DNA from 3 places in the Photobacterium sp. SP02 genome. Region 3 is predicted to be linked to each of the others. Evidence: riboswitches for the same ligand, from Rfam matches in the RefSeq annotation. Region 3 holds a riboswitch; each other region holds the start of a gene.
The links. A riboswitch is a leader RNA that binds a small molecule or an ion and turns the genes downstream of it on or off. The one in region 3 is predicted to bind thiamine pyrophosphate.

Region 1 (6,517 bases), on a different contig from region 3:
CTAACCGGCCCGGTTTGCCTTGCATTAAAAAGAGGTGATGACCCAGCCTTAGTGCTTCCTGAGGATCATGAGTAATAAGCAGTACAGTACGCTGAGCCAGCAATTCAGCGGCGAGATCCTGGAGTTTATATCTTGTCACGGCGTCCAGGGCGGAAAACGGTTCATCCATTAAAACCAGCGGTTTGTCCTGAATTAAGGTACGCACAAGCGCGACGCGCTGTCGCATTCCTCCGGACAGTTGTGATGGACGGGCGTGCAATTTTTCACCTAACCCGACCTGTTGGAGAAGCTGAATGGCACGTTCCTGCACGGCTTCACTGGCTTTACCTTGTTTGAGCCTGAAACTGAAACAGACATTGTCCAGTACATTTAACCAGGGCAGCAGCAGATCCTGTTGCGCCATATAGGCGACGCGATCACTCATACCCCGGGCATCCGACGTAGACAGCTCACCCTGCCATGCCACATCTTTCGGTAACAGATCGGCGAGAAGCCGCAACAGAGTGGTTTTACCGCAGCCACTCCGCCCAAGAATGCAATGCCATTCTCCGGCCTGAAGTGTTAAATCCAGCTGACTGAATAAAGGGGCAGCTTGACCTGAAAAGGACAATGTCAGCTGTTTTACGCTGACACCTAAACAATGAGGCTGAGTGTCGGGCGAGGGCTTCACTGTATTCATCGTTTATTCCTTGACGGATGAAGTGCGTAGAAGTGATGGACTGGCCCGTGTCCCTGACCAATGCGGAGCTGATCGGCATGGCACAGTGCTTGGGTTAGGTACTCTTTACCTTTATGGACAGCCTCAGAGAGGGGGCAGCCTTGTGCTAGGTAGGAGGCGATCGCGGCGGATAAAGTGCACCCTGTTCCATGGGTGTTTCGGGTGGCGATGCGCTTGGCAGAAATAGTGATGGTGTCACTGTTTGTGATCAGATAATCGGTACTGAATGTGTCCTGTTCCCAGTGTCCGCCTTTGAGCAATACAGCATTGCTGCTGATGGTTTTGAGTTGCTCGATAAGCCATTCTTTATTGGTATGCTGCAGGGCTGATGGATCGATATGCCGGCCAGTGGAGCGGGTGAGTGTGACAGCTTCTGGCAGGTTGGGGGTTATCAGAGTGGCTAAAGGGATCAGTTCATTTTTGAGGGTACTGATCGCGTCTTCTTCCAGTAAAAGATCCCCGCTGGTGGCTACCATGACAGGATCCAGAACGATAAATTCAGGCTGGTACTGGCGAAGTTTCTTTGCGACGGCCTGGATGATGCCAGCATCGCTCAGCATACCTATTTTGACGGCCCGGATGTCGAGATCACTGAAAACGGCATCCAATTGCTGTTCAACGAATGCCGGGCTGACAGGAAAGATGCCGGATACACCCAGTGTATTTTGCGCCGTCAGTGCAGTAATAACGGAGCAGGCATAGCCACCTGTTGCGGAAATCGCTTTAATGTCTGCCTGAATGCCCGCACCGCCGCCGCTGTCTGAACCGGCAATGGTCAGTGTAATCGGAGTACGAGCAGGGCTATCTGACTGAGAAGGTTTGGTTATTGTGGACGTGTTCATCGGCATCCCTTGCTATCAAAATCATCGCTTGATTACGCAGGGGTGACGAACAGTCGCCGGATTACACTTCGGAGCATCCTGGTCAGGATGAGAAGGTGACAGGCAATTCTGCTAGTTCCCTACGCCAGTATTAACTGGATCAGGTTCAACGGGTCCCACAGTGTGGTCTCAGCCTTACGGCTCCCCGACTAACGTATCTCTAAATCTGATGCGATGTGCTGAAGCTTGACACTTAAGCACTTTTTCGCGCTGGCCATTCTAACCTTGTTGTTTCTCAGAAAGCAAAAGAATTACACCAATTTGATGACTGACAAGTTGACAGATGCAAACTCAGCTAAGATTTCGTTGTAGATTATGTATGTTGAATCAGCCATTAAGGAGCAGAGCCAGTGAAAAAGCACCATCAAATCAACTATGTTGAATTTCCCGCCAGTCATATACCCAAGACCAAGGCATTTTTTGAGCGCGTTTTTGGCTGGTCATTCATGGATTATGGTGATGAATATGCCGCATTTTCAGAACAGGGGCTGGATGGAGGATTTTATGCCGCGCCGTTGTCTTCTCAGGTTGAGAAAGGCAGCGCGCTGATTGTGATTTACAGCGACAATTTAGAAGCCACCGAACAGGCGGTGATCGCCGCGGGCGGGGTGATTGTGAAGCCGATTTTTTCATTTCCGGGCGGCAGACGTTTTCACTTCACTGAGCCAAGCGGTAATGAACTGGCGGTATGGTCGGAATAAGATTAGGGTCAGAGCGTCAGCATTAAATGAAACAGAGCTCCCGCAGGAGCTCTGTAAGTCGGTTGTATGGTCTTAGTTAACCGTTGTTACCCGGCTGGTTCGCTGACCTGAAACGGTTCTCAGCTGGACACCTGCCGCGACAGCGGGTGGGTTGAGATGGTCGTACGACTGCCAGCTCGTGCCCTGATCCGTTGAGTACTCAATAGTCAGGCCAGGGAAAGTCGAATTGGCTTGAAGTACACCATTCTCAATAACACCGCCTGGAACCGGCAGGTTAAACGCGATACCGGCTTGCTCCAGTTTGGGCAGCACTTTCTGACCCAGCAGATTGGCGAACTGGTTGTAATCGGCGTTACGTCCGGTTTCATCCAGCGCAATGCCTGCGTTGTCATTGGCTTCCCATGTTGCAGTGTGCCAGGCACGTTCAGCCAGACCCAGTACGCGAGGGAAGATCATCCCTTCAAACTGGTCTTCGGTACGGACTGTTTCGGCCCAGAGCGATCCCTGAAGGCCCAGAACATTCTCCGGTTTGAGCAGCTTTTTCACGCCAGCTAATGCGACCACTTCTGCTTTGGTAATCGGTGCACCGGCACGGGTGAAGTCAGCATTGGCGAAGACGTCGTCTGGCATGAAACCAAAGGTTTTACGGGTGTCGGTAAAACGTGGCGCCCAGTAGTAGCCACGCTCGTTTGGATCGGGCTCATACGGGTGGTCAAAGTACAGGTGGCTCGCATGGTTATAGACGACTTTATAGTCGTTATTGGCCAGATTATATGCCCTATCTGCAACGCCCCATTCCCAGATATTTTGCCATGCGTTGCCCCACAGCTGGTTGTTTGCCATTTGTGAGCGTGGGTAAACCTGACCATCGTGCATCAGCCCGTCTTCCCAGCCAGCCATATCCAGACCATAGTTGGCAGTTATCACAGAAATACGTTCGACAAAGTAACGGCTCAGATCCGATACGCTGTTGACACCATCAGTATTATTGGCAATGAAATCCAGACAGGCCAGGGAGTTAATCCATGCACCTGCAATTTCGTCACCGCCGAAGTGGAACGTTTTGAGTGGCTGAACGCCCTGATGCAGGTTGACGAGGCCGCTAACCACTGCATCAACAAAGTTATAAGACGATTCCATACACACATTGATGGCGTTGTCTGTGAACATCTGAACCGACAGATACTGAGTGGTATCGTTAAAATCGGTCAGGAGGTATTTGTTCGCTTCTGCCATGTTCCCCTGAGCCGCGTAGTGATCATAGCGGGCTTCCATCGCCTTGATTGCGGCGTGTGCATGGCCGGGAATGTCGATCTCAGGCACGACTTCAATATTGAGGGCAGCGGCATGGCTAAGAATGTCCTGATAGTCCGTGGCAGTGTAATAGCCGTTGGATTCAGGTGAACCATCCGGGCCTGCACCCAGGAAAGGTAAAATACAGGCTTTCTCTTCCGGATCATGGCAGCGTGTTGCGCCAACATCTGTCAGTTCAGGCAGACCTGGAATTTCTATGCGCCAGCCTTCGTCGTCAGCCAGACGCAGATGGAGTTTGTTTAGCTTGAATGCGGCCATTTGATCAAGCAGCTGGATAATCGCATCTTTAGTTCGGAAATTTCGGACGGCATCGACGGAAAAACCACGGTAAGCAAAGCGGGGTGCATCGGTGATCTGCACCTCAGGGACTTTATTACCCTCGACTAATTGCAATAAAGACTGGGAAGCATACAGTGCGCCTGCTGCATCCGCTGCCCCTATGGTGATGATCTCGTTAGCGGCGTCGACGTTAAGGCTGTAAGCCTCTTCCCATTTTTGTACGCTATTGATGTTGACCTGGCTCCAGCCCATATTGATACGTTTTTGCGTTGTGGGCGACCAGGGCACAGCGGTTACACCTAACTGATTGGCCAGGAACATGGCCTGATCTTCGTAACCATTGCCGTAGACGATAACCCAGGTTGAATCCAGTGTGACATCACCGGCGCCGAGCGTCATTTCGGCTGGAGTAGGAATAACACCGCTGGCATTGTTGATGACATTGAGATCAGCATTACGCTGGTATCTGTCTTGTGCGGTAAAAGGATCGTAGAAGTCGGTTATGGCAGCACTGCCATAACGTTTCCATTGCTGTGGCGTTGAAAAATCAGCCACGAATGGGAGTTCTTCTGATGGCTTGGTAGGTACCAGACCATTCACACGGTTACTGGTACTGGTGATCAGCGACGTGATGGTCTGACCCTGATCTTCAGACACAAAATACCAGTTCGGCATCACGTCCGTTTTTGCTACCTGCCAGTTTGCAGCGTCAAACTCAATGGCAAGCGACTGTCCAGGAGCCAGAGGGACAAAGTTTGCGGTTGGCTCGATCTTGAACATATCACCATTGACATGGCTGATTTTCACCTGGTCGGTTAAGACACTTTCAACCATACGGATATGGCTGAAGTAAATTGACCAACCCGTCGCTGGTAATGTTTTACTGCTTTGGTTTGTGAAATCGATTTTAGCGCGGAAAGTGACCCAGTCATCCTGAGTGTTATCCAAAACGGTGTAAGTCACATCCAACCCCTGACCAAGCTGGTCCAGGTCTGCAGCAGGAATAGCCATCGCAGGTGCAGCAAAGACAGCTGACAATGCAAGTGCTAATACTGACGTTTTTATCATCTTAGGTTCCTTTTTTTGATGAGCGAAATAAACAATTTCAGCCTAACCATAAGATCTGACTGATAAAAATATCAATAGTAGTTAATTCAAAAAAATATAGTAAAACTGGCAGTGATGCCTAACAAAGCATACTTATTGTGCATAAAATGAACAATTGTTCGTGATGGAGATTGTAATTTAAGCGAAGCGGGAAACATTGACTGTTTCGGCAGGGCATTTCTGGCAGTGGAGATGACAGTGTGATTAGTGGTTATTGCGCGCTATAAAATATTGAACACTCTTATCAAGCCGATGAGAGATGCATTCAGCAAAGTTATCATTCCGACATATGAAGTGGGGCAAATTTTCTGCAAAATCATAGTGGTATTCGGGGATGTTTAACGGTTTTAATGCTTAACAAACTGTGTTGCATGTTCATTTCATCATGGCACTAGCAACATGCGGTTAATAAAAGCGACAACTTACAGGTAACATTTAAATCCATTCAGGTAACAAATCAGTCGCCTTGTAAAAATGGCAGCCAGCTATCAGTTTCGCGATTACAAGTGGATTTCCGCTCATCTGTAGAAGATACTCTCCCGGCAACAACCTGATACGACAAAGGATAATAAAATGACAAGAGCAGCAGTACTTTTATGCTCATTACTGGCCCTGGCTGGTTGTGATGAAGAGACAATTGAAAATTTGGTTGAGGGTAAGGTCGAAGTTTTTACGATTCATAGTGCCAGCACGACAAACCTGACCGGTGTGCCTGATGGTTACCACACATGGGCAGAGCTGCAAGATCTCAATGTAGATTTACCTGCGAATGCACCTTTTGGCACTCGTGATGATCTGGTCAATGCTGTTGGAGATGTGACTGACTCCGGTTGTGCAAAAATTCCGGAAACATCGGGAGTCTGTTTTAAAGAAGGCGATACATCCAGCTGCCTTCCCACTGAACTTACAGAGATTGGCCTGAAGACGTATAAAATTGATTTAAGCAGTATTGAAGATGCAATCAATGCCGGTTTCTACCCAACAGCGGTGCAGTATCTTGATCAATTTGGTCTGAACTCGAATTTGAGCATTGAAGATGCAGAATGCTCAGCAATTGAATAAACCTAATTGCGGATAATGAACACGAAGGCCAGACACGACGTCTGGCCTTTTTGTACCAGTTTGGTTTGAAAGGATGCACTGTAAATACTTGATGTTTAAATTTCGAGTCGTTATCCACAAAAGCTGTGCATAACTCTGTGGGAAATGGCCAGACCCCAGAACCTGTATCGTCTTGGCCAATGTCAAGCATTCAATGTGGGATTTTTGTGGTAATTTTTTGTCCTGTACATGAGCAAGATTTTACAAGTAATCCATTGTATTTAAAGAAAATAATTATTTTAAAGGGAAAGAGGTCGCAAGTAAGGCTCAGCTTTCAGGCCCGGACAGCGGTTGCAATTTTAACAGCTGAGAATGGCTTACTTTTAAAGTTGCAGTGTTGAAATGTTTTCCGGAGAGTTCGGGGTGACGCTCGTAAAAAAAGTTACGGTCTCTTTCTATCGCATAGCTATGTGTCA
Region 2 (6,517 bases), on a different contig from region 3:
AATGCGCGGAATCAGTCTGTCGTGGCCTTCTTCTACAACGAAAACAATGAACGGATTTACCCCACTTACCTGAAATATCCCTCCGGCAATTTGTCGGTCTTTTTTGATCAGCCAGTTGAAGTCCAGACGCTGAAAGTGGAGCTGACGGCCCGTCATTACTCGTCCGGTATCACCGCCCGCTATGACGCCAAAGTCAATGCGGTCTTTACCGAATAAATCAAAAAATCAGGCTGATGAATCCATCAGCCTGATTTTGTTATCAACATAAACCCGAGTACCGACTTACAGCGGCAGTCCGGAATACGCGTGATGCCAGTCTTTCCACACCACCTCAAAACCGTGTTGCTTCACCGCATCAGCAACCTCAGCTACGGCACGTTCATCACTGATCGCAAACTGCTCCAGCTCAGGCTCATCATCGGCATAGCCGCCAGGCTGGGTTTTGGAGCCCGCCGACATGCTGGTGATCCCTAATGGCAACACATTATCGCGAAAATGCGGCGATTCCCGGGTCGACATCGACAGCTCGACTTCAGGATTAAACAGCCGGTAAGCACAAATCAGCTGCACCAGCTGGCGGTCGCTCATCACTGATTTCGGCTCCAGGCCACCCGTGCAGGGCCGCAGGCGCGGGAAGGAAATCGAATAACGGCTCTGCCAGTAAGTGCGTTCGAGATAATCCAGATGACTGGCGGTAAAAAAGCAATCTGTGCGCCACTCTTCCAGGCCAATCAGGGCACCAATACCGATTTTGTCGATCCCGGCGCGTGCCAGCCGATCCGGCGTTGCCAACCTGTATTCAAAATCCATTTTATTGCCGCGCAGATGATGCTTGGCGTACGTCGGAGCACTGTAAGTTTCCTGATACACCATGACCGCATCCAGCCCCAGGGTTTTCAGCTCAGCATACTCGTGCTGATCCAGCGGCTGCACTTCCATCGACAGATAACTGAAGTGGCGTTTAATCGCCGGCACACATTCGCGGAAATAGGCCATGCCGACCTTGCGCTCATGCTCACCGGTGACCAACAGCACATTATCGAAGTTTAGTGCCTTGATCGCCGCACATTCCCGCTCAATCTCGTCAAGATTTAACGTCCGCCGCTTGATCTTGTTTTCCATGGTAAAGCCGCAATAGGTGCAGCTGTTGGCACAGAGGTTCGACAGGTACAAAGGGACATAAAACCCGATGGTCCGGCCAAAACGCTGCCGCGTCAGTACGGCCGACTGCTGCGCCATCTGCTCAAGATACGGCTCTGCCGCAGGCGAAATCAGTGCTTTGAAATCTTCCAGATCGCGCTTTCGTCTACTGAGTGCCCGCTCGACATCTGCAGCTGTTTTACTGTAGATAGACATCCGGACATCATCCCAGTCCAGCTGCCGCCATACATCCACATAACTCATGGCGTCTCCTTACGCGCTGGCGTCTAAAAACGCAGTTAACGGGCTGGACGCCACGGCATGGCTGACTTTACCGGCCAGGCCGGCTTCGTACGCCATCCGACCGCTCTCCACTGCCAGTTTAAAGGCCAGCCCCATCGCAACCGGATCCGCCGCTGCCGCAATCGCCGTATTGACCAGCACAGCATCAGCCCCCCGCTCCATGGCTTCAGCCGCATGTGACGGGGCGCCGATCCCGGCATCCACAATCACAGGCACCCGGGCCTGATCGATAATGATGTCGAGAAAATCCCGCGATGCCAGCCCTTTATTTGAACCTATCGGGGCGCCCAGCGGCATCACAGCGGCACAGCCCACTTCCTCCAGCCGTTTACATAACACAGGATCGGCATGGCAGTAGGGCAGCACAATGAAGCCTTGTTTGACCAGCGCTTCGGCTGCCGCCAGCGTTTCAATCGGATCCGGCATCAGGTATTTCGGGTCTGGATGGATTTCCAGTTTCAGCCAGTTGGTGCCCAGCGCTTCGCGGGCCAGCTGCGCGGCAAAGATCGCTTCTTTGGCATTCTTGGCCCCCGAGGTATTAGGCAGCAGGTTGACCCCTGCTTCGCGCAGCGGGGCAAGAATGTCGTCATCCCGGTTATCAATATCCACCCGTTTCAGTGCCATGGTCACCAGCTCAGAGCAGGATGCTAGAATTGACTGTGCCATTATGTCCCGGCCGGCATATTTTCCCGTACCGGTGAAAAGTCGGGATGAAAAGGTTTTATCGGCAATGGTCAGCATGTCAGCCTCCTGCTATGGCTTGAAACAAGGCGATTTCATCGCCGTCATTGAGTCGCTGATCGGCCCAGAACTCGCGGCCCAAAATGGCTTGATTGAGCGCAACGGCCGTCGCATCCAGCGGCATCGCCAGCTGCTCCAGCAGCTGTTGCAGCGAGCTTTGCGCCGCCAGCTGCATGGCTTTGTCGTTCACCAGAACGGTTATCGTGGTCATAAAGATTCCTTACTGCATACAGGACATTGAGGGTTGGCTGGCAAGGTAAACTGCTGCCATTGCAGGCTGAGGCCGTCGAACTGGCGGAACTGGCGGACACAGAGATCACCGCTGTCGGTGATAGCTTTCACCGCCTGCAGCGCCTGAAAGGTTCCCATAATGCCGACGACTGGCCCGGCAATACCTGTCTCACTGCAACTTTGCGGCGCTTGCATTTCCGCTTCAGGAAATAAGCAGTGGTAGCAAGGCCCCTGCTGTGCGCGAAAATCAAAGCTCATCAGTTGCCCCTGCCAGCGTATCGCTGCCGCCGAAATCAGCCGTTTTTCGTGTTCGAAGCAGGCCTGATTAATGGCATGACGACTGGCAAAGTTATCGGTGCAATCCAGCACCACGTCCGCCAGGCTGATTTCCATCGCCAGTTGCAGCTTGGCCAGCCTGGCCGTCACTGCGCGGGCACGGATCAGCGGATTGAGCGCTTTGACCTGCGCCACGGCGGCCTGCGCTTTGCTCTCACCCTGATTATCATCACGGTAGATAATCTGGCGCTGCAGGTTGGAACGCTCGACACGGTCGCCATCGGCAATCACCAGGCTGCCAACCCCCGCCGCCGCCAGATATAAGGCCGCCGGGGCGCCAAGCCCGCCAGCGCCGATAATCAGTACTCTGGCCTGTTGCAGGGCCTGCTGGCCCTGCTCACCGATTTCCGGTAGCTGCACCTGACGCTGATAGCGCAAAAAAGACTCGTCTGTCAGCATGGCTCCCTCACCAGCTTGTCGGCAAATCCCGCCAGTGCCTGCTCAAGATCCGCAGCGGCTGTCACGGCGCGCACTACAGCGACACAGGACACCCCGGTCTGCCAGACATCCGCAACATTGCTGAGATCAATACCGCCAATGGCAACAGTCGGGTAACGGCCGGCCACAGTGTCCAGGTGCTCTTTTAACTGGGCGATCCCCTGCGGCGGGGTTGGCATGTCTTTGGTCGGGGTCGGGAAAATATGGCCGATCGCCACATAGCTGGGTGCCAGGGCCAGACCGCGTTGCAACTCAGCCGCCGTTCGGGTCGATACCCCCAGACGGATATTCGCCTGACGCAACGCATCGAGATCCGCGATAGCCAGATCTTCCTGTCCCAGATGCACACCATAAGCACCGTGCCTGAGCGCCAGCTGCCAGTAGTCGTTAATAAACACCTGGGCGTTGTGCTCCCGGCCCAGACGAATCGCTTCAATAATCTGCGCTTCCAGCTCAGGATGGGCCGGATCTTTGATCCGCAGCTGAACGGATTTCACCCCCAGCGGCAGCAACCTGGCAATCCAGCGGACATCATCAACCACAGGATAGAGCGGCCCGATGCCGCCCTCCATCACAGGAAATGACTGTTGCATCACACCACTCATGCCTGTTCTTCCTCGTGAGTTTTAGCCTTGTGGTAGAGCTCGCTGCCCTTGTCACGAAATTCCTCCGCTTTCTGGCGCATACCTTCCAGCGGATCATCGAGCATGTGAATCACCTGGGCATCTTCTTGCGCTTTAGCGTAGTCCCGCACTTCCTGGGAGATCTTCATGGAACAGAATTTCGGTCCGCACATAGAGCAGAAGTGGGCCACTTTGCCCGATTCCTGCGGCAAGGTTTCATCATGGAAAGCGCGCGCGGTATCCGGGTCCAGCCCCAGATTGAACTGATCTTCCCAGCGGAATTCGAAACGGGCTTTAGACAGGGCATTATCACGCACCTGTGCGCCAGGATGGCCTTTGGCTAAATCAGCGGCGTGGGCACACAGCTTGTAGGTGATCAGACCGGTTTTGACATCGTCTTTGTTCGGCAGACCTAAATGCTCTTTCGGCGTGACATAGCACAGCATGGCGCAGCCAAACCAGCCAATCATCGCCGCGCCTATACCTGAGGTAATGTGATCATAGCCCGGAGCAATGTCGGTGGTCAGCGGGCCTAAGGTATAAAAAGGGGCTTCATGGCAGTGCTTGAGCTGCTCATCCATGTTCTCTTTGATCAGGTGCATCGGGACATGTCCCGGGCCTTCAATCATCACCTGGACATCGTACTCCCAGGCTACCTTGGTCAGTTCACCTAAAGTCCGCAGCTCACTGAACTGGGCTTCATCATTGGCATCAGCGACCGAGCCGGGACGCAACCCGTCACCCAGCGACAGGGAAATATCGTATTGGGCACAGATCTCGCAAATCTCGCGGAAATGCTCATAGAGAAAGCTTTCTTTGTGGTGCGCCAGGCACCATTTCGCCATGATAGAACCACCGCGGGAAACAATCCCGGTTACCCGCTTGGCGGTCATAGGGACAAAGCGCAGCAGCACACCGGCGTGGATGGTAAAATAGTCGACGCCCTGCTCGGCTTGCTCCAGCAAGGTGTCGCGGAAGACTTCCCAGGTCAGGTTCTCGGCAACACCGTTCACCTTCTCCAGCGCCTGATACATAGGGACAGTCCCGATGGGCACCGGGCTGTTGCGGATGATCCATTCGCGGGTTTCATGAATATTTCGGCCCGTCGACAAATCCATCACGGTATCGCCGCCCCAGCGGGTCGACCACACCAGTTTTTCCACTTCTTCTTCGATTGAAGAGCTCACGGCCGAGTTACCAATATTGGCATTCACTTTCACCAGGAAGTTGCGGCCAATGATCATCGGCTCGGATTCCGGGTGGTTGATGTTTGACGGAATAATCGCGCGGCCTTCAGCCACTTCCCGGCGCACAAACTCGGCTGTGATATCTTTGGGCAGATTGGCACCGAAGCTGTGTCCCGGATGCTGCTGGTTTAGCACCTCATCACGGTATTGAGCACGGCCCATGTTTTCCCGGATCGCAATATATTCCATTTCCGGGGTGATAATGCCCTGCCGGGCATAGTGCATCTGAGTCACACATTGGCCAGCTTGAGCACGGCGTACACGGGCTCGGTGGGCAAAACGCAGCTCTTCAAGTGTGTCGTCGGCCAGACGCTCTTTGGTATAGGCGGAGCTCAGCTCATCCAGCAGTTCGGTATCGCCGCGCTCCTCGATCCAGCTTTCACGCAGTGTCGGCAACCCGCTATAGATATCAATGGATTGATCAGGATCGGTATAAAAGCCTGAGGTGTCATAAACGCGAATCGGTTCATTAGGCTCAAAGATAGGATTGTTTTTATCGCCGCCGACCAGGGAATCGGCCTGAGCGATTTCACGCATGCCGACACGGATATCATCCCGGCTGCCGGTGACATAGACTTTACGTGAATTGGGATAGGCTTGGGTGGTGAGTGAATCAATGAATTGTTTCGCTTCCAGTCTCGCTTGCTTGCGACTCGACATAGCAATTTCCTTTTTCAAAGTTAGGGAAGTTGCTTGACGGATGGGCGCGTAAACAAGAGGCGGACACATGTAGGGCGTGTCGCATCGTCTGATACAGCAGCAGTACGCTAAAGGTACAGCTAGGCAGAAGATTTTCTCTTGTTCCCTTCGCAGATACTAATCTGATCAGGTTCAACGGATCCCGCAATGCGGTCTCAGCCAGTTGGCACTCCGACAAGTTTCAGTCAAAGAGTATAAGGAAGCATCACCCGCTCAGCAAGTCGTCTTTTTCATCCCCACACCACTACAGCGTTTTCTGCTGGCAGATCAGCACATCACACTTCAGGTGCTGCGCCAGCTCATAACGTATATCACCCAGCCAATGCATTCCGGGTTTGTAGTTACCTGTGACCACTAAATCGGCTTTAATCGCCTTTCCAAGCGCAATCAGATGCTTGGCAACATCGCCATCGGCCAGATGGATAGCCGCAACCGGACGTGGTGAATGCTTTGCCAGATCAGACAACTGAGCCATTCTTTTCAGCTCCTGCTCATTATGTGCCTCGTCGAGCTGTAAATCGATATCCAGAAAGCTGACATTCCCTACACCAGGCTCCACATAGGCCAGATGCAGATCCGCATTGTTTTGCTCTGCAATCACACCTGCTTTTGCAACCAACTGTTTTACATTCAAATCATCCGGGTTGATTGCCAGTAAAATGGTATGGTACATACCCATAAGCATCTCTACTCCTGCTAGGATTAGTGCACAATGTAGACCTTCATGTGAAAAAGCACGTCGCTTTGTGGTATCAGGCT
Region 3 (6,517 bases):
GAATATCAATCTTTTTACAGAGGTGTTCACATGTATCCGTTACGCCAACCCCTGACCGTCCTGCTCCTGATGATGCTACTCAGCCTGTCTTCAGCGACACTGGCCGCCCCCAAAGCCGATCTCTGGCCTTTGTGGCAAGCCAGTAACCCGGGCAGTAGCGCGAAAGTTGACCACGCCATCTGGCAGGGCCTGCTCAACGACTATCTGCTGGTCGCCCCCAAGCAGACCCGCTTTCGTTATGCCGCGGTCAGCCCGCAGGATAAAGCCGCTCTGACACGTTATCTGGACCAACTCGCCGCGCTGGACCCGCGCCGCTATAACCGCAATGAGCAGTTTGCCTACTGGGTGAACCTGTATAACGCCCTGACAGTTAAAGTGATTCTGGACAACTATCCGGTCAGCTCGATCACCAAACTCGGCGGCATGTTCAGCTTCGGTCCCTGGGATGAAAAGCTGATCACCATCAGCGGACAAAAACTGTCGCTCAATGATATTGAACACAGGATCCTGCGCCCTATCTGGCAGGACGAGCGTATTCACTATGTGGTGAACTGTGCCAGCTTGGGCTGCCCGGATCTGCTCCCTGAGGTCATGCAGGCCGATAAACTGAACGAACAGCTCGACCAAGCTGCCAAACGCTTTATCAACAGCGATAAAGGGGTTGATGTGCGCGGCCAGAGCGTCCGCCTGTCGTCGATTTATGACTGGTATCAGAGTGATTTCGGTACTCTGGCTGAACTGCAAAAGCATCTGAACACTTACCTCAATCGGCCGGTGACGCTGGTATCGCCCAGTTACGATTACGACTGGCGGCTCAATGAGATCAAATAGCCTCGCCTGACAAGTTAACTTGCAGCTCAGGATTCACAGCCGGCCGCAATTGTGGCTGGCAACCTGTGCCGGCCGCGTTTACAATGAGAGCCGTTCTCATGGGGAGTCTTAGGGCTGAGATCGTACTGCGTACGGGACCCATTGAACCTGAACCAGATCATGCTGGCGGAGGAATTGAGAAAAACTGAGAGACAAGAAAGCACACCTTTACCCCTTTCGTGCCTTCCCGGGGAGATTCTCCCTCTCACTCAACCCCGCGCCTTGAAGAAATCGGAATTCCCTGTCTTACAGGAACTCAGGAGCGCTTTGTGAAACACCTACTGATAACCTTACCCCTGCTGGCTGCCGCCACGTCTGCCGCCGCCGCTCAACCGACCTTGACCGTTTACACCTACAGCTCTTTTACCGCGGACTGGGGACCGGGTCCGGCCATCGAAACCGCGTTTGAGAAACAGTGCGGCTGCGATCTGCAGTTTGTCGCCCTGGACGATGGTGTGTCGATCCTCAACCGTGTCCGACTGGAAGGCAAAAGCAGCAAAGCCGATCTGCTGTTAGGGCTGGATAACAACCTGATGACGGAAGCCAAAAAAACCGGCCTGCTGACCACTCACCAGGTGGATACGGCGGCGGTCACCCTTCCGGGCGGCTGGCAGGATGACACCTTTGTCCCTTTCGATTACGGTTACTTCGCCTTCATTTACGACAGCAAGAAACTGAATAACCCGCCAGAGAGCCTGAAAGCGCTGGTTGAGCGCGACGATCTGACGATGATTTATCAGGATCCCCGCACCTCAACGCCGGGACAGGGTCTGATGCTGTGGGTGAAATCTGTCTATGGCGACCAAGCCGCCGCGGCCTGGCAGCAACTGGCGAAAAAAACCGTGACTGTGACCAAAGGCTGGTCAGAGGCCTACAACATGTTCCTCAACGGCGAGACCGATCTGGTGCTCTCTTACACCACCTCACCGGCCTACCACCTGATTGCCGAGAACGAAGACAAGTACAAAGCCGCCAACTTCAGCGAAGGCCACTATATGCAGGTGGAAGTTGCCGCCAAGCTCAAAAACAGCCGCAACAGTGAGCTGGCCGAGCAGTTCCTTACCTTCATCCTGACGCCGGGCTTCCAGTCACACATTCCAACGGGCAACTGGATGTATCCGGTCACCGCCCAGGAACTGCCTGAAGGGTTCAGCACCCTGACCCTGCCTGCCAAGTCGCTGGAATTTTCCGCCGATGAAGTCGCGAAAGAGCGTAAAAGCTGGATTCGCGAGTGGCAGACGGCCCTGACCCAGTAATGCACCTGTAATGCAATAGGACAGACCTTGTTACTCTCCCGTTCCAGCCTGCCCGGCCTGTTAAGCGCCGGGCTGATACTGCTTGTGGTCGGCGGGGCGCTCAGCGCGCTGCTGAGTCAGGCCACCGAACTGCAACCGCTCAGCTTGTGGCAGGATCCTTACCTGCGTCATGTCACGGCCTTCAGCTTTCAACAGGCCCTGTTATCGACCCTGCTCAGTGTGATTCCGGCGATCCCTGTCGCTTACGCTCTGTCGCGGCGCCGTTTTCCGGGCCGGACTGTGTTGCTCAGATTGTTTGCCATGACGGTGGTGCTGCCGGTACTGGTGGCGGTGTTTGGTCTGCTGGCTATCTATGGTAACAGCGGTTTGCTGGCCCAAGCACTGGCCAGGCTGGACATGACCCTGCCGTTCAGCATTTACGGTCTCAACGGCATTCTTCTCGCCCATGTCTTTCTCAACCTGCCGCTGGCGAGCCGTTTACTGCTGCAAAGCCTGGAAAGCATTCCGGCCGAACAGCATCAGCTCGCCGCTCATCTGGGCATGAAAGGCTGGCCACTGTTCCGGCTGGTTGCCTGGCCGCGGCTGCGTCAGCAGTTGCCTCAGGTCGCCGGGCTGGTGTTCATGCTGTGCTTTACCAGCTTTGCGGTGATTATGTCGCTCGGTGGCGGCCCGAAAGCCACCACGATCGAGCTGGCTATCTATCAGGCGCTGAGATACGACTTTGATTTAGCCGCCGGTGCCATGCTGGCGTTATGGCAGATGCTGCTGTGCTGCTCGCTGGTGCTGTTCAGCCAGCGCTTTGCCAAACCGCTGTCCACGCTCAGCGGCCGGGTTCGCCAGGGGCATCCGAATTACCTCGACAGCGGCTCGGCCAGAGTGTGGGACGGATGCTGGATTGGCTTGGTGCTGCTGTTAGTTCTGCCGCCTATGCTGGCAGTACTGAGCGCCGGGCTCAATGCCCAGCTGCCGCAGCTGCTGAGCACCCCCGCCCTGTGGCAGGCGATCAGCCATTCATTGCAAATCGCGCTGCTGGCCTGCCTGCTGGCACTGATCAGCGGGATCGCCATCCTCTGTGCCAGCCGTTACTGGCGGCTGCAGCGCTACCGCCTCTCTGCCGACGGGCTGGAGCTGATTGGCACCATTATTCTGGTCACACCCGGGCTGGTGATCAGCACAGGTCTGTTTTTGCTGCTGCGCGAATTCACCGACGTCTTCGCCTCGGCCTTCTGGGTGGTCGTGGCCGTCAATGCCCTGATGGCACTGCCTTATGTCATCAAAACCCTGAGCCAGCCGATGCTGCATCTCGCGCAGCAATACAACCCGCTGTGCCAGAGTTTGGGCATGCGCGGCCTGCCGCGCCTGTATCTGGTGGAATGGCGGGCACTGCGCAAACCTATGGCCCAGGCGATGGCGATCAGCTTCGTGTTGTCGCTGGGTGATCTGGGTGCCATTGCGCTGTTCGGCAGCCAGGATTTTCAGACCCTGCCCCTGTACCTGTTCCAGCTGATGGACAGCTATCAGATGGATGCCGCCGCCGTTGCCGCTCTGCTGCTGCTCTTGCTCAGCCTGGGCATTTTCACTGTGGTGGAAAGCCTGCTATTGTCCCGGTCTCCCTCGTCTGCCCGCACTGCTAACGGATAACTTATGACTTCACCTATGCTCTCTTTGTCGCAACTGAGCCATTGTTACCGTCACCATAATCAGGCGCCGATGCAGCTCAGCTTTGATCTGTCGGTCGCGCCGGGAGATATTCTGGCGGTGATCGGCCCCAGCGGGGCGGGCAAAAGTACCCTGCTGGCGATGATCGCCGGTTTTCTCAAGCCGGACAGCGGAGAGCTGAGGATCAACGGTGACGTGATCGACAGGCAGAATCCGGCCGAGCGGCCGCTGTCGATCCTGTTTCAGGATCACAACCTGTTTCCTCATCTGAGCGTGTTTGACAATATTGCCCTGGGAATCCATCCCGGACTGCGCCTCAGCGCGGCTGACAAAGCATCAGTCAAAGACGCGGCAGAACGGGTCGGCATTGGCCGTTATCTGGATCGCTTGCCAGAGCTGTTATCCGGCGGTCAGAAACAGCGGGTGGCTGTGGCACGCTGTCTGGTCAGGCACCGTCCTCTGCTGTTGCTCGATGAGCCGTTTTCCGCGCTGGATCCGGCGCTGCGACAAGAAATGCTGGATCTGATCGCCAGTCTGGCCAAGGAAGCCGGGATCACTGTGCTGATGATCACCCACAGTCCGGACGATGCGCTGAAAATTGCTGATCACTGTGCCTTTGTCGAGCAGGGGGAAATCCGGGTATGCGGCCCCACCCAGCAAGTGCTGGGGGAGCCGGAAGATGAAAGATTAAGGAAGTACCTCGGGCGATGAATGCTTAAGATCCGCTCAGCGGATCCCGCCCAGTGAATTACAGATTTTCTTCAGCAAATTCCGCCAGACGGCTGCGCACCACACCATTGAGGTAGATATTGGCGCTGCCCTCGAAATTCTTAAATCGTTCAACGATATAGGTTAAGCCTGATGTCACAGGCGACAGGTAAGTGGAATCGATCTGCGCCAGGTTACCGGAACAAACCAGCTTAGTGCCTTCACCACAGCGGGTGATGATGGTCTTGATTTGTGAAGCCGTGAGGTTCTGACACTCATCCAGCAACACGAAAGCGTTCTGGATAGAGCGGCCGCGCATAAAGTTAATCGATTTGAACTGGATATTGGCTTTTTCGAAGATATATTTCATCGAACCGTCAGTGCAGACATCGTGCTTATGCAAGGCCTCCATGGTGTCTGTCACTGCCGCCAGCCAGGGCATCATTTTCTCTTCTTCCGTACCCGGCAGGAAACCGATAGATTCAGCAATGTCCGGGGTATTGCGGGTGACAATGATCTTGTCGTACATGCCTTTTTCTATCACCAGCTCCAGTGCGGCAGCCATCGCGAGGATCGTCTTACCACACCCGGCCGGACCGGTCAGGATCACCAGATCGATATCAGGATCGAGCAGCGCGTCCATCGCCATGCCCTGATAGATGTTCTTCGGATGAATGCCCCATGCCTGGCGGTGCATCAGGCGCTCATGCCCCAGATCTTTCAGGGTGACCATTTCCCCGTCCAGACTCTGGATCCGGGCCGCGAAATCGGTATCTTCATCAATCAGGTACTGGTTGACGAAGGGCGATTCAAACAGCTCTTGCGGCAGCGTATGCAAGGTCGAGCGGCCGCGTTTTTCAGAATGGCACTCACCCACACGCTCCCAGAAACTGGCCGGATAGCGGTGGAACCCTTTGGTCAGCAGGCTGACGTCATCAATCAGCTGATCTGACCGGTAATCATCAACGTAAAACACCCCGGCGCCTTTGGCACGCAGGCGCATATTGATGTCTTTAGTGATCAGCACCACCTTGCGCGGCGCATAATGATTCTGGAGGTAGAGCACCCCGTTGAGAATCCGGTTGTCACCGGCCTTGTCGGCAAAGGCATGCACAGTCTCGTGAATTTCGTAATCGGCGAAAATCGCGATACGGCCTTTGTGATCACCTTGCTCGGTCAGGGGGATCCCGGCTGAGATTTGTTCCGGTGTGGCATCGTGGAAGATATCTTCGAGGGCGCGGATAGCAACACGGGCATCGCGGGCAACGTCGCGTTTGCTGTCTTTGATCCGGTCGAGCTCTTCCAGGACCGTCATGGGAATCACTACGTCGTGCTCTTTGAAAGAGTAGATGGCGAGGGGTTCATGTAACAGGATGTTGGTATCAAGTACAAAGACTTTCCTATCAGCATCGTCCATAGACGTCTCCTTGTTCACCTGAAATAGCCATTGGCAAAGGCTATCATTAATAAGCCTAAACCCGCTTTTCATTAATGACCGCAAAAAATGAAAATATTGTGACAATTTTCTCACTTGGTGGGTCCATCACTTAGCCCGTGACCTGGCTCCCATCATGCAGTACCATTAGCCCCTTTTTTGCCGGCGCCATTTGTGGCTTACACTTAATTTCAGTGTAGTTGATATATTCATCGTCGCCGGGATCCAATTCTCCTTGATTTCAAATATTTAGAAGGTTTTGTCCACTATGCCATTTGCTTTGGGTCAACGCTGGATCAGTGACACGGAAAGTGATTTAGGGTTAGGAACTGTGGTCGCCATGGATGCGCGTACTGTCACCCTTATGTTTGCCGCCAGCGAAGAGAATCGCGTGTATGCCCGCCATGATGCCCCTGTCACCCGCGTGATGTTCAACGCCGGTGATGTGACTGAGAGTCAGGAAGGCTGGTCGCTCAGGGTCGAGCAAGTGGAAGAACAACAAGGGGTGCTGACCTATATCGGCACCCGTACCGATACCGGGGAAGAAAATGTGTCGCTGCGCGAGATCTTCCTCAGCAACCAGATCCGT

Region 1: another riboswitch for thiamine pyrophosphate. It lies ahead of thiD (bifunctional hydroxymethylpyrimidine kinase/phosphomethylpyrimidine kinase); the one in region 3 lies ahead of thiB (thiamine ABC transporter substrate binding subunit).
Region 2: another riboswitch for thiamine pyrophosphate. It lies ahead of thiC (phosphomethylpyrimidine synthase ThiC); the one in region 3 lies ahead of thiB (thiamine ABC transporter substrate binding subunit).

Annotation. Positions count from the first base shown of each region.
Region 1 is NZ_JASJOJ010000003.1:43,004-49,520, reverse strand. It holds gene P0Y67_RS02070 (ABC transporter ATP-binding protein) at 1-679, opposite strand, end outside; gene thiD (bifunctional hydroxymethylpyrimidine kinase/phosphomethylpyrimidine kinase) at 676-1,560, opposite strand; TPP riboswitch at 1,660-1,757, opposite strand; gene P0Y67_RS02060 (VOC family protein) at 1,950-2,300, shown strand; gene P0Y67_RS02055 (family 20 glycosylhydrolase) at 2,373-4,961, opposite strand; gene P0Y67_RS02050 (hypothetical protein) at 5,574-6,062, shown strand; gene P0Y67_RS02045 (hypothetical protein) at 6,369-6,517, opposite strand, start outside.
Region 2 is NZ_JASJOJ010000040.1:32,748-39,264, forward strand. It holds gene P0Y67_RS15850 (hypothetical protein) at 1-216, shown strand, start outside; gene thiH (2-iminoacetate synthase ThiH) at 283-1,404, opposite strand; gene P0Y67_RS15860 (thiazole synthase) at 1,414-2,184, opposite strand; gene thiS (sulfur carrier protein ThiS) at 2,186-2,395, opposite strand; gene P0Y67_RS15870 (HesA/MoeB/ThiF family protein) at 2,392-3,150, opposite strand; gene thiE (thiamine phosphate synthase) at 3,144-3,794, opposite strand; gene thiC (phosphomethylpyrimidine synthase ThiC) at 3,791-5,719, opposite strand; TPP riboswitch at 5,845-5,942, opposite strand; gene P0Y67_RS15885 (universal stress protein) at 6,003-6,443, opposite strand.
Region 3 is NZ_JASJOJ010000007.1:89,611-96,127, forward strand. It holds gene P0Y67_RS05150 (DUF547 domain-containing protein) at 31-831, shown strand; TPP riboswitch at 921-1,023, shown strand; gene thiB (thiamine ABC transporter substrate binding subunit) at 1,140-2,126, shown strand; gene thiP (thiamine/thiamine pyrophosphate ABC transporter permease ThiP) at 2,154-3,767, shown strand; gene thiQ (thiamine ABC transporter ATP-binding protein) at 3,783-4,496, shown strand; gene P0Y67_RS05170 (PhoH family protein) at 4,534-5,910, opposite strand; gene rapA (RNA polymerase-associated protein RapA) at 6,197-6,517, shown strand, end outside.